Regions from separate parts of the Halomonas sp. DP5N14-9 genome, predicted to be linked through region 1. Evidence: predicted binding sites of a transcription regulator. Region 1 holds the regulator's gene; the other holds the start of a gene.
The links. The regulator PhoB, encoded in region 1, activates phosphate uptake and scavenging genes when phosphate is short. The targets are predictions, from matches to a motif close to TGTCATANNNNTGTCANA.
Positions count from the first base shown of each region.

Region 1 (7,347 bases):
CATCGACGATGTGGTCGAATGGGCACTGAAGTCGGCGGCGCTGTGGGACGAGGTCAAGGGGCGTCTACGGGCGTCGGCCTGGTCGCTCTCGGGAGGCCAGCAGCAGCGTCTGGTCATCGCCCGGACCCTGGCGGTGGAACCCGAGGTGCTGTTGCTCGACGAGCCGGCCTCGGCCCTGGATCCGATCTCGACGCTGAAGATCGAGGAGCTGATTCGCACACTCAAGCCGCATCTGACCCTGGTGCTGGTGACCCACAACATGCAGCAGGCGGCGCGGGTGTCGGACTATACGGCGTTTTTGCACAACGGTGAGCTGGTGGAGTACGGCCCGACCGACACCCTGTTCACGCATCCGCGCCTGAGGCGCACCGAAAACTACATCACTGGACGCATGGTGGGCTAGCGTCCCGTCCCATGCTTCTTCAGGAGACCTTCATGGATATCACCAGCGATACCCACAGCCAGCACATCTCGAGGCAGTTCAATCATGAGCTCGAGGAACTCAAGACCCACCTGATGGCCATGGGTGGCCTGGTGGAAAAGCAGGTGCAGGATGCCGTCAGTTCGTTGCTCGACGCCGACTCTGCACTGGCCTCTCGTGTGGTCGACAACGACCGCGCGGTCAATGACATGCAGGTCAAGATCGACGACGAGTGCACCCGCGTGCTGGCACGCCGTCAGCCGGCGGCCTCTGACCTGCGACTGGTACTGGCGGTGATTCGTGCAGCGTCGGATCTCGAGCGTATCGGTGATGAGGCCAGCAAGATCGCGCGCAACGCCATCGAACTGGTCGACGGCAACAACGGCACCCGCGGCTTCGTCGAGGTGCGCAATATCAGCGAGCACGTGCGTCACATGATGCGTGACGCCCTGACCTCCTTCGCGCGTTTCGACACCGAGCTGGCGATGCAGGTGGTGCAGGAAGACGAGCGGGTCGACAGCGAGTACCAGAGCGCCATGCGCTCGCTGATGACCTTCATGATGGAAGATGCGCGTTCGATCTCTCCGGTACTGGGCATCATGTGGATCCTGCGCGCGCTGGAGCGTGTCGGCGATCACGCCAACAACCTGGCCGAGTACGTCATCTATCTGGTCAAGGGCCTGGATATCCGTCACATCGCCCCTGACGACCTCAACCAGGAACTGCTCGACGACAGCAGCACGTCTTGACCTCGACGCCCTGAGCGGCGTCAATAGGCCGGCCCCGTCAGGGTCGTTGCCTGCACTCTGAGCATCGGGCCATCGTCGAGACGATGGCCCGATGTCGTTGGGGCACCTTCATCTTCAGCCACTGCCAAGGATCGATGTCATGCTGAATGCCCTCGAGGCGGTCCGCCGCGGAACCCGCCTGGTCTATAGCCAGGGCCTGCGTCGTTATGTGTTTCTTCCCATTCTGGTCAACCTGCTGGTCTACGCCGGCATGCTCAGCTACGTGCTCGGTGAGTTCGGTGGCTGGCTCGATAGCTGGATGGCCATGGTGCCGAGCTGGCTGGAATGGCTCGACTGGCTGATCTGGCCGTTGTTCGTGGTCAGCCTCGTGCTGATCGTGTTCTTCAGCTTTACCCTGGTCACCCACCTGATCGCCGCCCCCTTCTACGGCTTCCTGGCGGCCCGGGCCGAGGTCGAGCTGACCGGCCGCGAGCCCATCGATGATCGTGGCTGGCTCAAGACCGGTCTCGACGCCCTGGGCAGGGAGCTGTTGAAGCTGGCCTATATCCTGCCGCGCATGATCGGGCTGTTTATCCTGAGCTGGATTCCGGTGGTCAACCTGATCGCGCCGCTGTTGTGGGCGGCCTTCAGCGCCTGGGTCATGGCGATCACCTACCTCGACTACCCGATGGATAACAACAAGGTCAGCTTCGCCGATATGCGCAAGCGCCTGTCGGCGCACTGGTGGCCGAGTCTCAGCTTCGGTGGCCTGGTGACCTTGATCACCTGGATCCCGCTGGCCAACCTGTTTCTGATCCCCGGGGCCGTGGCCGGCGCGGTGCTGATGTGGGATCAGCACTATCGGCAGTTGCCGGTGGTAAGGCGTTGAGCAGCAGTTTGAGCACCGCTGTCGGCGCTGTCGATGGCCGTACGGCGTCAAAAGGGGATAGCAGGGAGTGGCCATGACGGCGCTGTTGCCAAGTCTTTTGCTCTATATCGCGGCGGCGCTGGCCGAGATCGCCGGCTGCTTTGCGGTGTGGCGCTGGTGGCGAGATGACGCCTCGGCATGGTGGCTGCTGCCCGCGATGGCGAGTCTGATGGCCTTCGCCTGGCTGCTCAGTCAGACCGATGCCGACTACGCCGGGCGTGCCTTTGCCGCTTACGGGGGCGTCTACATCGTGGCGTCGCTGGGCTGGCTGTGGTGGGTCGAGCAGCGCCTGCCGGATCGCTGGGACCTGATCGGGGGAGTGCTGTGTCTGGCGGGTGCCGCGGTCATCCTGCTGGGGCCCAGGAGCTGATGGGAGCACGCCCTGTTCGTTCTGGCGGGGCCTAGGCGCTGTCCGAAAAGTCGACGAGCGAAGGTTAGACAAGGCAAAAATCGGTGAGAAAGCGCAGTTTACGGGGTGTAAATGAGCATTTTGATCCGATTTTTAACGCCGTATTACCGAGCGCAGGCACTTTTCAGACAAGCCCTAGTGCACAGCGCCGGCGCGGCCGAGCGCCACCGGGTCGGCCGCTGCCAGCCGGCTCGAGGGAAAGATGCAGCGGAAGGTTGCGCCCTCGCCGAGTCGGGAGTCGATATCCAGGCGTGCCTCGTGGCGCAGCAGCACATGCTTGACGATGGCAAGCCCCAGGCCGGTACCACCGGTGGCGGTGCTGCGGCCCTTGTCGACCCGGTAGAAGCGTTCGGTAAGGCGTGGCAGGTGCCTCGGATCGATGCCTTCGCCGTCGTCTTCCACCTCGAGGCAGGCGCCTTCGCCGTAGGCACGCCAGCGTAGCGTGATATGGGCGCCGTCACCGGCGTAGCGCACCGCATTGAAGGCCAGGTTGGAGACCGCGCTGTGCATCTCCTTCTCGCTGCCGGTGAGACTGCGCGATTCTTCGACGACGACCTCGATCTGCTGGCGGCCGCCTGACAATGCCTCGGCGTCGCGCTTGACCGCCTGCAGCAGGGTGGTGGGGTCGAGGCGAACGTGGTCGCTGCCGCCCTGGTCGTTCTCGAGTCGTGACAGCAGCAGCAGGTCGTTGACCAGATTCTGCATGCGGCGCGTCTGGCTCTGCATCTGGGCGACCCCCTTGCCCAGGCGTTCCGGCAGCATGCCGGCCATGTCGCTGTAGGTCTCCAGGTAGCCGGTCAGCACGGTCAACGGCGTGCGCAGCTCGTGGGAGACGTTGGCGACGAAGTCGCGGCGCATCTGTTCCAGGCGATGCAGACGGGTGATATCGCGGGCCATGACCAGGCGTTCATCGTCACCGTACAGGGTGATCTGGAACTGCAGGATCATGTTCTCGTCGATGGGGGAGGGCAGGCTCAGCGGTTCGCGGTAGTCACGGGCATTGAAGTAGCCGACGAAGCGCGGGTCGCGCAGCAGGTTGGTGATGTGCTGGCCGCGGTCCAGCGCCGGCTTCAGGCCGAGCATGCGCTCGGCAGAGCTGTTCCACCACTCCAGGTCGCCGTGGCGATCGAGCATCACCACGCTGTCGCGCATCGCCTCGGACGATTCCTGGATACGCTGCAGGGTCGAGCGCAGGCGGCGCTGGGTGATCCGCTGGCCTTTCTGGTAGCGATAGAGGCGATCGAACAGCTCGCCCCACAGGCCACTGGCGGTGGGAGGTTCCTGCTGGGGGCGGTGGGTCAGCCAGTCGTGCATCGCGTGCAGGTTGCGCAGGTGATAGCTGAGCCCAAGCGCCAGGCCCAGGCCGATGCCTACGCTGGACAGCGAGAAGGGCCAGCCCAGCAAGGCGCCGAGACCCACCAGCACGGCCAGGCGCCAGACTTCTCGTCTCCACAGACGACCCACGTCAGTTCTCGGCTCCGTTCACCTCATCCCTCCTGGTGCTGCGTTGCGTCGATGGCTCGCTCAGACCTTGGCCGAAAAGCGATAACCGGTACCGCGTACGGTCTGGATCAGTTGCTGATGGGGTTCCCCCAGGGCCTTGCGCAGGCGGCGGATATGCACGTCGACGGTACGTTCTTCCACGTAGACGTTGCCACCCCAGACCTGATCGAGCAACTGGCCACGGGTGTAGGCGCGCTCCTGGTGGGTCATGAAGAACTGCAGCAGGCGATATTCGGTGGGGCCCATGTCCAGTGACTTGCCGTCGACGCTGACGCGATGGCTGACCGGGTCGAGCTTGAGGCCTTCCACCTCCACCGGGTCCTCGACGCCCCGCGGAGTGGCGCGTCGCAGCACTGCCTTGAGTCTGGCTACCAGTTCTCGCGGCGAGAATGGCTTGGTGATGTAGTCGTCGGCGCCGGCTTCGAGGCCCTGGATCTTGTTGTCCTCCTCACCCTTGGCGGTGAGCAGGATGATCGGCAGCTCTGCGGTGGTTTCCTCGCGCTTGAGCCGGCGGGCCAGTTCGATGCCGCTGGTGCCCGGCATCATCCAGTCCAGCAACAGCAGGTCGGGCTGGTCATCGACGATGATGGCGTGGGCGGCCTGAGCATTGTCCGCCTCGAGCACCCGGTAGTCGGCCATTTCCAGCGCCACCGCGATCATTTCGCGGATCGGGGCTTCGTCATCGACGATCAGTACGGTCTTGGCGGTCATCCCGGGAGCCTCTTGGTCAGGGTCTTACACTCGACGGTGACAAATGACACCACGTCAATGTGACAATTAGATGACATTGTATCCATTGTCGAGCGACCGAGACGGGCATTTCCCTCACCCGAGGGAGGGATAGAGGCTCAGTCCGAGTCCGGCGAACAGCAATAGGCCCGACCAGTGGTTGTTGAGAAAGGCCTGGAAGCAACGGTCGCGGTCACGGCTCTTGATCAGCCGCTGCTGGTGGACAAAGGTCGCGCCCATGGCCAGCCAGCCGAGCCAGAAGAAGCCGCCCAGCGCCAGCAGGCTGCCGGCCCAGGCCAGCAGCCCCAGGGTAGCCAGCTGCAATAGCGCAATGATGCGGGTGTCCCAGCGGCCGAACAGCACCGCGGTGGACTTGATGCCGATCTTGAGGTCGTCGTCGCGGTCCACCATGGCGTATTCGGTGTCGTAGGCCACCGTCCACAGCACGTTGGCGGTAAACAGCAGCCAGGCGACCATCGGGACTTCGCCGAGCACCGCGCCGAAGGCCATCGGAATGGCCCAGGAGAAGGCCGCGCCCAGCACCACCTGGGGGAAGTGGGTGTAGCGCTTCATGAAGGGATAGCTGGCGGCCAGCACCGCTCCGATCAACGACAGCCACACGGTAAAGCCGTTGGTTAGCCAGACCAGCGCGAAGGCCGATCCCAGCAGACACACGAACAGCACCTTGGCCTCCCGCTCACTGATGCGGCCGGTAGCCAGCGGTCGGTTCTTGGTGCGTTTGACGTGGCCATCGAAGTGGCGATCGGCGTAGTCGTTGACCACGCAGCCCGCCGCTCGCATCAGGTAGACGCCGGCGACGAAGATCAGCAGGGTGTCACGGCCCGGAATGCCCTCGGAGGCCACCCACAGCGCCCACAGGGTCGGCCACATCAACAGCCAGGTACCGATGGGGCGGTCCAGACGCATCAGCGCCAGAAAGTCGGGAATTCGGTTCAGGTATCCAGGGGGACGCAGCAGCGAACGATCCATCGGTCTCTCTCATGCTCTGGCGCAGGTCAGGCGAAAATGAGGCGTAAGCCGGGCAAAAGTCGCTTCTCGGAGAAACATCGCCGAGAAGCCTTGGCGCAGCCTAGCGCGAGCCGACGGCCATGACCAGCAAGGCGAGCCCAGCCAGGCTCGACCGGCACGACAAGACCAGTAGGCCATCATCATTCGTACAGGGCTTCGGCGGGCTACCGTCAGCCCACGCCATGGTTGGCGCCTCGGTGTCCGAAGAGGGCGACAACAGGGAGTCAGCCGGTGGCCGAGGCGGCTAGCGACAACGCCCGGCCCATGGCCGGCATAAAGCTCTCCTGCACCAGCAGCACCCAGCCGCTGTGACGAAATACCGAGCGGCGTTGCCACAGCCCGGTATAGCCGTGGATCGGCCTCGAGTTACGGCCGATCTGAATGGCGCTGCGCTCGAGATCGGGCTGGCGAAACAGCCAGCTGCCGAGAGAGGTCTCGCCGAGGCCTTCGAAGGGAGCGTCGTGACGCTCGACGATCGGTGCCACGCTGCGCGCCACCACCCAGGGCTCCTCGTCCACGCACAGGGCGACCTCGCGCAGCCAGGCCTGCTCGTCGCTGGCCAGACCCAGCACGTGGGCCTCGTCCGGCCACGGCAGGCCCTTGGCCTCCGCCAGCAGGCGTACGCGAAAGTGCCCGGCGCCTGCCGCCTCGATCAGGCGTTCTGTCAGGGAGTCCCGCGAGGCCAGCCAGGCGTGCCAGTCAGCGGGCACCGCGATGCCACCGGAGGCCAGCGACACCCAGCCGGGGTCGACGATATCGGCCGCGTCGGCATTCGGCGAAGCGGCTGTGGCTGGCGCGGGATTACCCGGTTCGGACCCCGAGCGCTCCCCCAGGGAGCGGAATGTGGAAGGAAGCTGTGTCATGCGGCCTCGGCAGGGCTGTCGTCACCGGAGGGCGGTGCTCCGGTCGGTCGGCGCATAGTGTACCATGTGGCCCAGCACTCACCCGCTGGTGTGGCCCCGTGCGGGCCGGCCCAGCTTCAACAGCGACCGCCCGGCGGTCGTCGGCAGAGTCGAAGGAAGCGATGCAAGGACCCTTGACCATCATCGGTACCGGCATGGCGGGCATAGGCCTGGCACGCCAGGTGCGGGCGCTGGACGCCCACCGACCGATCACCCTGATCAGCGCCGACTCAGGCGATGACTATTCCAAACCGCTGCTGTCCACCGGCTTCGCCAAGGGCCTGGCGGCGGACCGGCTGGCCGCGCGCTCGGCGCTGGAACTGGCCGATCAACTGGGCGCGGTGGTACGTCCCCACACCAGGGTCGATGTCATCGATCTGGCGTCGCGCACCCTGAGCCTGGGCCAGGAACGCCTGCCCTGGTCGGATCTGGTGATGGCCACCGGTGCCAGCCCCGTGGCGCCCTTCGAGATTCCCGATGCCCTGGCCGGACGGGTGTTCTCGATCAATGATCTCGACGACTATCGGCGTTTTTCGGCAGGCCTCGAGGCGCTGGGGCGCCCGGCTCGGGTGGCCATCGTCGGCCTCGGACTGGTCGGCTGTGAATTTGCCAACGATCTGCACGCCGGTGGTCATCGCGTCTGCCTGGTCGGCCCTGAACCCTCGTTGCTGCCCAGATTGCTGCCCCGGCGACTGGGT
Region 1 covers NZ_JAHVHR010000001.1:73,777-81,123, reverse strand. Annotated here, with positions in the region: gene pstB (phosphate ABC transporter ATP-binding protein PstB) at 1-403, shown strand, start outside; gene phoU (phosphate signaling complex protein PhoU) at 436-1,170, shown strand; gene cysZ (sulfate transporter CysZ) at 1,310-2,038, shown strand; gene KUW00_RS00395 (YnfA family protein) at 2,112-2,447, shown strand; gene phoR (phosphate regulon sensor histidine kinase PhoR) at 2,622-3,950, opposite strand; gene phoB (phosphate regulon transcriptional regulator PhoB) at 4,011-4,700, opposite strand; gene ubiA (4-hydroxybenzoate octaprenyltransferase) at 4,815-5,708, opposite strand; gene KUW00_RS00375 (chorismate--pyruvate lyase family protein) at 5,972-6,610, opposite strand; gene KUW00_RS00370 (FAD-dependent oxidoreductase) at 6,772-7,347, shown strand, end outside.

Region 2 (7,347 bases), on a different contig from region 1:
TTTAGCTCAGCCCTTGTCTCTCAACTTCGGCGGCCTGCCCACCACTGCTGCACACGCATCCACGACAACAGCCACAGGGTGGCGGCGGCGAAGCCCAGCAGGGTGCCTGGCCACAGGCCGAGGCTTGCGTAGGTCAGTGACACCACCAGGGCGTAGCACAGAAGCGAGCCCAGGCCCGCAGGATAGTGCTTGATGACCGTGGCCACTGGCGCTGCCCCCTGGGTCAGGTGGAGGATCACCAGGAACGGGTACATGGTCACCGGGAACGCCGCCATGACCCCGGCCCAGGCGCTCGGCACCACATGGGCGAGGCCGGTGATCAGGAAGATGATGCCCGCGGCGAGCCCTGCCCGAAGCGCCAGCGCCGGCCAGGAGAAACCGCCCTTGGGGGTGGCCTTGACGTCGGGGACCCGGCGATAGAGCCAGGTGAAGACGATGATGGCGGCCAGGGTGGTGAGGGTGCCACCGAGGCGGCTGAAATCGACCTGGGTCAGCAGGCTGCTGGCGGCGAGCCAGGCGGCAAGGCCTCCCGCGGTTCCCTGGGCCACGCCCTTGAGCCCGTCACCGCGTGCGGCCAGCAGGTAGCCGCCGCCCAGTGCCAGGGTCGCGGTGAAGCCGGCCAGGGTGTGTACGGCGCTGTCGCTGGCGAACTGGGGCGACAGCTCCAGGCCAATGAAGAACAGTGCGATGGCGGTGCCCAGCGGGTAGCCGGAGAGCAGGCCGGCGACCCGGGTGCTGACCCGCTCGGCGATGACCGACAGGCCGAGCACGACGCCGACGGAGATAAGCAGTTTGGCCAGTTGCCAGTGAAGGGGGACGTCCATGAGGGGAGGGGGTTCCTTGGGTTATCGTAGGTATCTGGTGACCAGGTTCAAGCGAGATGACCATGACCGAGCTGTCGCCGCCCCCGAGGCCAGAGCGCTGCGAGCTGTGCGCGCGAGGGGCGCCCCTGACCAAGCATCATCTGATACCGCGTTCGCTGCACGGCAAGGCGCGCTATCGCAAGCGCCACGATCGCGTCGAGCGCCTGACGACGATCCTGTGGGTGTGCCACGGCTGCCACCGCCATCTTCACGCGCTGCTGAGCGAGCGTGAGCTGGCCGACCATTATCGCAGCCGCGAGGCGCTGCTGGCACATCCGGAGATTCGTTCCTTCGTCGAATGGCTGTCGACCAAGCCCGACGGCTTTCGGCCGAAGCGGCCGACCCGGCGGCGTCGTTAGTGCGGTGCCTAGACCAGCCTGAGCCCCTGGCGATCAACCCAGGCGGCGGTCACCGCGGCAGCCAGCGGTTGGCGAAGGTGTTCCGGCAGGGCGTCGACGGCGGCGTCGCGGCTGTCGAAGGCGCGATTGCGCAGCCAGCAGTAGGCCCAGGCGCAGGCCTCGGGCTCATCGCCGGGTGTCGGCCGCGCAGGCATCTGGACCAGCAGGAACAGCGCGGTACGCACCGCCCAGTGGGGTGGGATCTCGTCGTTGTCGGCGGCGGCCCAGCACTCCAGTGTGGCGCCGTCCGGGGTCTCTCCCGGGTCGCCGAGGCCGGCGACCCGGGCGGTTTCTGCCAGGATCAGCGCCAGGCGATCGGGGTCGCCGCGTCCAAGCGCCAGCCACTGGCCGATCAGGGCAGGCATTCCTCGGCATACCTTGGCGAAGAATCCGTGATGCGGCATGGTGCTTGTCATGGGGGAAGCGTCCTTCAAGTGCTTGGCCAGGGTATCCTGGCAACCGACCAGCCATCGTCAGGGAGATGACCATGAAACCCGATTTTGCCACGCCGATCGATCGACGACAGCCCCGCGGTGATGATCGTTCGCCACATTGGCCGTCACAGAAGTGGCACCGCCACGGTGATGACGTCCTTCCGCTGTGGGTCGCGGACATGGACTTCCGCTCGCCCGAGGCGGTGGTCGAGGCGCTGTCGGCGCGCATCGATCACGGCGTCTTTGGCTACGGTCTGGTGGCGGAAAGTCTGGAACAGACGCTGATCGACTGGAGTGCCACCCACTATGGCTGGGACATCGAGGCCCGCTGGCAGCACTGGCTGCCGGGGGTGGTACCGGCGTTGCACCTGGCGAGCCTGGCCTTTACCGAGCCTGGCGATGGGGTGCTGACGGTGACGCCTATCTATCCGCCGTTCTTGCAGGTGGCCAGGCGCACCGGGCGCCTGCCCCAGCAGGCAGCCATGCGCCCGCCCCAGGCGCCGGGCGAGCCCTGGACGCTGGACCTCGAGGCGCTGGAGGCGGCGATCACCGAGCGGACCCGGCTGCTGTTGTGGTGCCAGCCCCACAACCCCACCGGACGAGCCTGGCGCCGCGACGAGCTCGAAGGACTCGCCGAACTGGTCGAGCGTCATCAGTTGATCGTGGTTTCAGACGAGCTGCACTGCGACCTGCTGCTCGACGAAGGAGCGCGCCACCAGCCCCTGGCCGCCGCCTTCCCGGCGCTGGCCGATCGCATCATCACCCTGTGGGCGCCCTCCAAGACCTTCAATCTGGCTGGGCTGACTGCCGCCTGCGCGATTTGCCCCGACGCCGGCCTGAGAAAGCGCTTTCGTGATACCGCCAAGGGATTGATGCCGGACGCCAATGTGCTCGGGCTGGTGGCGGCTGAGGCCGCCTATCGCCACGGCGAGCCCTGGCGCCAGGAGTTGTTGACGGTACTGCGTGGCCACCGCCAGACGCTGGTCGAGCGCGTCGCTGGCTGGCCCGGCGTGGGCTTCAGCGCCCCCGAATCGACCTATCTGGCCTGGCTCGATCTGCGCCAGTCGACCCTGGGTGGCGAGGAGTCGCCGGCCAAGGCATTGCTCGAGCGAGCCGGGGTCGCGCTGTCGGATGGCGCCGACTTCGGCTGGCCGGGCTTTGCGCGGCTCAATTTCGGCACCACGGCCACCCAGCTTGACGAGGCGCTGGCGCGCCTGGACCAGGTGCTGGGCGGCTGAGTGGCGCTGGCGTAATAACCTCAACAACGAAAACGGGGCCCTCGAAGGGGCCCCGTTTTCATCTTTTTTAGGCGATGAGCGGCAAGGCGCTCGACGTCTCGATCCCCTCAGTAGAGCAGGGCGAACAGCTTGCGGCGGTAGCTCACCGTCAGCGGATGATCGGCGCCGAGTGCGTCGAACACCCGCAGCAGGGTCTTGCGCGCCAGGTCGTCACCGTAGGCACGGTCGCGCTTCATCACTGCCAGCAAGCCTTCCAGGCCGGGTTCATAGTCACCGTCGGCCACCTGGCGCAGCGCCCTCAGATAGTTGGCCTCGCTGTCGTCACGCCCCTCCAGGGCGGCCAGGGTCTCGGCGTCGGGCGCTTCTTCGCCGAACTCGATGCTGGCACGAACGCCGCGGGCCTCGGGACCGTCGCGGTCTTCCGGAGGTAGCGCGTCAAGCAGGGTGCGCGCTTCGTCATTGCGACCTTCCGCCACCAGCACTCGGGCCATCTGGATCTGGTAGGCCAGGTGGTCGGGGTACTGCTGCGTCAGCTGCTGCAGGATCTCCAGCGCGGTGGCGGTGTCGCCCGCCGCCAGGGCCTGCTCGGCCTGTTCTTCGGGGCTTGCCGGAGCATCTTCCGGGGCCGGGAAGTAGCGGCCCAGCCACTCGCGAATTTCCTTTTCCGGCAAGGCGCCCTGGAAGTGGTCCACCAGACCGCCCTGACTGATCAACTTGACGTCGGGTACCGAGCGTACGCCGAGCTGGCCGGCGATGTCCTGGTTGTCGTCGATGTTGAGCTTGGCCAGCAGGAAGGTGCCGGCGTATTCGCGGGTCAGCTTTTCCAGCACCGGCATCAGGTTCTTGCAGGGCTCGCACCAGGGGGCCCAGCAGTCCAGCAGCACCGGGATGCGCATGGACAGCTCCAGCACCTGCTTAATGTTGCTGCGGTCGACGTCGAAGATCAGGTCGCTGTCGGCCGGCCCCTGGGACGCCGCGGCGGCACCCTGGGCGGGTTCGCTGCTCGGATCGCTGCTCAGAGGTTCGCCTGTACGAGGGTCGACGATGGGCATGGGACACAACCTTGTCAAAAGTGAATTGCCCTAAAGATGCGGGCGACGGCCACCGACTTCAAGGCGCCTGCCGATACGCCGGAGCATGCCTGGAATCGATGACTGGCCAGCGGTGTGCCCAAGACGCGGTAAAGGGCTGCGGCGACGGTCGATTCTTGACCGACTCGGGTTGATCGAGGTCAGCTCTTCGACGAAAGAAGGAGGGGGGGATGGCTAATCCGGGGACACGGAAGCGCCAAAAAATATCGAATTGGCACAGAAAAATTAAGATTTAATCAGGGGGCGGGCTTCGCAATACAGGGATGCCGCAATGGCGTCTAGTGGCGAAGCGCTGGCCTCGGCCACCACCGGACAGCCAACAAAAAAACGAGGCAGTCCCGAAGGACTGCCTCGTTTTCGTATTTGGTAGCGGGGACCGGATTTGAACCGATGACCTTCGGGTTATGAGCCCGACGAGCTACCAGACTGCTCCACCCCGCATCAACGAGGACGTAGTATACGGATAATTCTGGCTGCGTCAACCCTGTGCGATTTCGGGTGTGATGGGTCGTGCCGTTCGGGCGCTGTGGTCCATACTGGAGGGGCTGTCATGCAAATGTCAGTGCTAGACGCTAGCCTGGTGGATAGTCGTTGTGGACGTTGATTCGACGCAGTACCACGACGAAGGCCTGCCGAGGTAGGCAGGTGGGGCTGGGCGTCGCAGTGGCAGGAGGCCACCCGCGATCGCTCTGGGCCCGAGGTTCCTGGTTGCGCGAATGCGCAGCACCAGAGCATCCACTGCTATACATGCTTGCAACAACAAGTGCCGTCGCCAAGCGGCGGCGTGAAGGACAATCAGGGAGGTCGTCTATGACTCAGCAAAAGCCCGTCGCGTGGGTCACCGGTGGTACTGGTGGTATCGGAAGCTCAATCTGTCGCGAACTGGCGGATGCCGGCTATCAGGTAGTGGCCGGTTACAACAATCCTGACAAGGCCAAGACCTGGCTGGAGACCCAGAAGTCGGATGGCTATGACAATATCGACATCACCGGCATCGATCTGACCGATTTCGAGGCCTGCCAGAATGGCGTCAAGGCGATCGAGGACCAGCATGGGCCGATCGCAGTGCTGGTCAACTGTGCTGGTATCACCAAGGATGGCACCTTGAAGAAGATGTCGGCGGACCAGTGGAACGTGGTCATCGACACCAACCTCAACAGCGTCTTCAATACCTGCCGCAGCGTGATCGAGAGCATGCTGGAGCAGGGCTACGGACGGATCATCAACATTTCGTCCATCAACGGCCGCAAGGGGCAGTTCGGCCAGGTGAACTATTCCGCCGCCAAGGCCGGCATGCACGGTCTGACCATGGCGCTGGCGCAGGAAACTGCGACCAAGGGCATCACCGTCAACACCATCTCGCCTGGCTATATCGCCACCGACATGATCATGAAGATTCCGGAGAAGGTGCGCGAGGCCATTCGCGAGACCATCCCGATGAAGCGGTACGGCACGCCGGAAGAGATCGGCCGCCTGGTCAATTTCCTGGCCAGCAAGGACAACGGTTTTATCACCGGTGCCAATATCGACATCAATGGCGGTCAGTTCATGGGCTGACAGACGTCGCGCCGGGCTCACGAGGCTCGGCGATGTACATTTCGCCAGAAACCACGATGCGAGGCCAAAAGGCCTCGCATCGTGGTTTTCAGGGGTTGAAAGAGGGGGGGAGGCACGGCAAGCCGTGCATCGCTCAGGGTGGTGGCAGTTGACTCAGCCCATCCAGCAGGGCGTCGAGCTCCTGTACCTCGCGCTCCCACTGCTGGCGCGACACTGGACCGGTGGCCAGCAGCCCACACAGTACCGAGATCAGCTCGTCTTCCCGGCTCGGCGCCTGGCCAAGGCTGTCGTTGAGGCGGTCGACCTGGATCGCCAGGCGCAGTGGCTCGTCCTGGTGGCCGATCGGATGGCCCGCCAGGAGCGCCAGGTGTACCCGCAGTCGTGCCAGACGCTCGGCGACTTCCTCCGCTGGAGCAGGATCGCGTCGTGCGGCGTTGCGCTGTGCGTGGGCCTGTTTCAGCGCCGGCGGCAACGATAGCGCGGCGGGAATCTCCACATCACTGCAGAGGCGACCGGCGAGGCAGTCATCGTCGGCCTCAAGGTGCTCGAGAATCAGGGGTTTGACCTCGCGCCAACGACCGACGACCTCTGCCACGGAGAGCCGTTCCAGGCGCTCGCGCCGAGCCCGTACGATGCCGGTCCAGCGCTTGCGCATGCCTTCGGTGCGCCGGCCCGATGGCAGCGGTTCCAGCGCGCTGGCCTCATCCACCGCCTTGTCCAGCCAGTCGGCCTCGCTGCTTGCCGCGGGTTGCCAGGCATCGATGCGGTCGATCAGGGCCTGCATCTGTTCCAGCCGCTCGCGAGCACGCTGGGCACGATCATCGCGCTCGGCGTCACGCTGGGCGAAGATCTGGTCGCATAGTTGGCGGAATTCTCGCCACAGGGTCTGCTCCTCGCCCTTGGGCGCGCGCCCCAGTTCGCGCCAGCGCTGTTGCAGTGCCTTGGCCTGGTCGGCTCGCTGGCGTGCCGGCAGTCGTGCATCGACCAGCGCTCGGGCCTGGTCGATCACCTCACGCTTGGCGTCGGCGATCTCGTTGGCGCGGCGATCGATCAGCGCCTGCAACTGATGCCGGATGCGGCCGAAGCGTCGTCCGATGGCCTCAGCGTGATCGCGCGGGACAGGGGCGGTGCGGCGCCACTGTTCCCTGGCCTGGTCGCGGATCTCGCGCAGCGCGTCGGGGTCGGCCTGGGCGGCGGGCTGCTCCAGAAGGGCCTCGATCTGCTCGCACAGCGCTTCGCGTTCTGCCAGGTTGGCCTCGCGCAGGCGCTGTTGTTGTTCACGCCAGGCCTTGAGCGACTCGCGAATACGTTCGGAGGTTGCCCGAAAGCGCTCGGACTGCTCGCGGTTGGCCGCGGCGTCGCCCAGTGCCTTCCACTCCTTGACCAGCTGGCGATGGCGGCGGTCACGGTCACGGTCGGTGAGGGTGGCGTCCTGCTCCAGGGCCTCGATGGCCTGGCACAGTTGCTCGCGCTTGGGACCGGCGACGAAGCCGCGCCAGTCACGCAGTTCGGCGAGTCGTGCGCCGAGGCGCTTGAGTCGAGACTGCTGGGCACCGGCCGAGGACGGCAGCTGATCGGCGAGGTGGCGAAGCCGCTGGTGCAGGCGGCTTGCTCCCTTGAAGGTACCCTCGTCGAGCAGCGCCTCGAGACGATCCAGTTCCTCATCGAAGCGTGTGAGCTGGGACTCCGACGGTTCGTCTCCGGAAAGATCCTTCTCCAGGCGAAGATGGTGTCGGGCACGTTCGAGCCTCGGGTCTGGCGGCAGA
Region 2 covers NZ_JAHVHR010000002.1:577,613-584,959, reverse strand. Annotated here, with positions in the region: gene KUW00_RS04225 (hypothetical protein) at 21-824, opposite strand; gene KUW00_RS04220 (hypothetical protein) at 887-1,222, shown strand; gene KUW00_RS04215 (hypothetical protein) at 1,231-1,665, opposite strand; gene KUW00_RS04210 (MalY/PatB family protein) at 1,749-2,933, shown strand; gene KUW00_RS04205 (thioredoxin family protein) at 3,041-3,985, opposite strand; tRNA gene KUW00_RS04200 (tRNA-Met) at 4,389-4,465, opposite strand; gene phbB (acetoacetyl-CoA reductase) at 4,835-5,581, shown strand; gene KUW00_RS04190 (DUF349 domain-containing protein) at 5,715-7,347, opposite strand, start outside.
Region 2: phbB (acetoacetyl-CoA reductase) is a predicted target of PhoB. The motif match lies at 4,571-4,588, and genes of this name have one in related genera.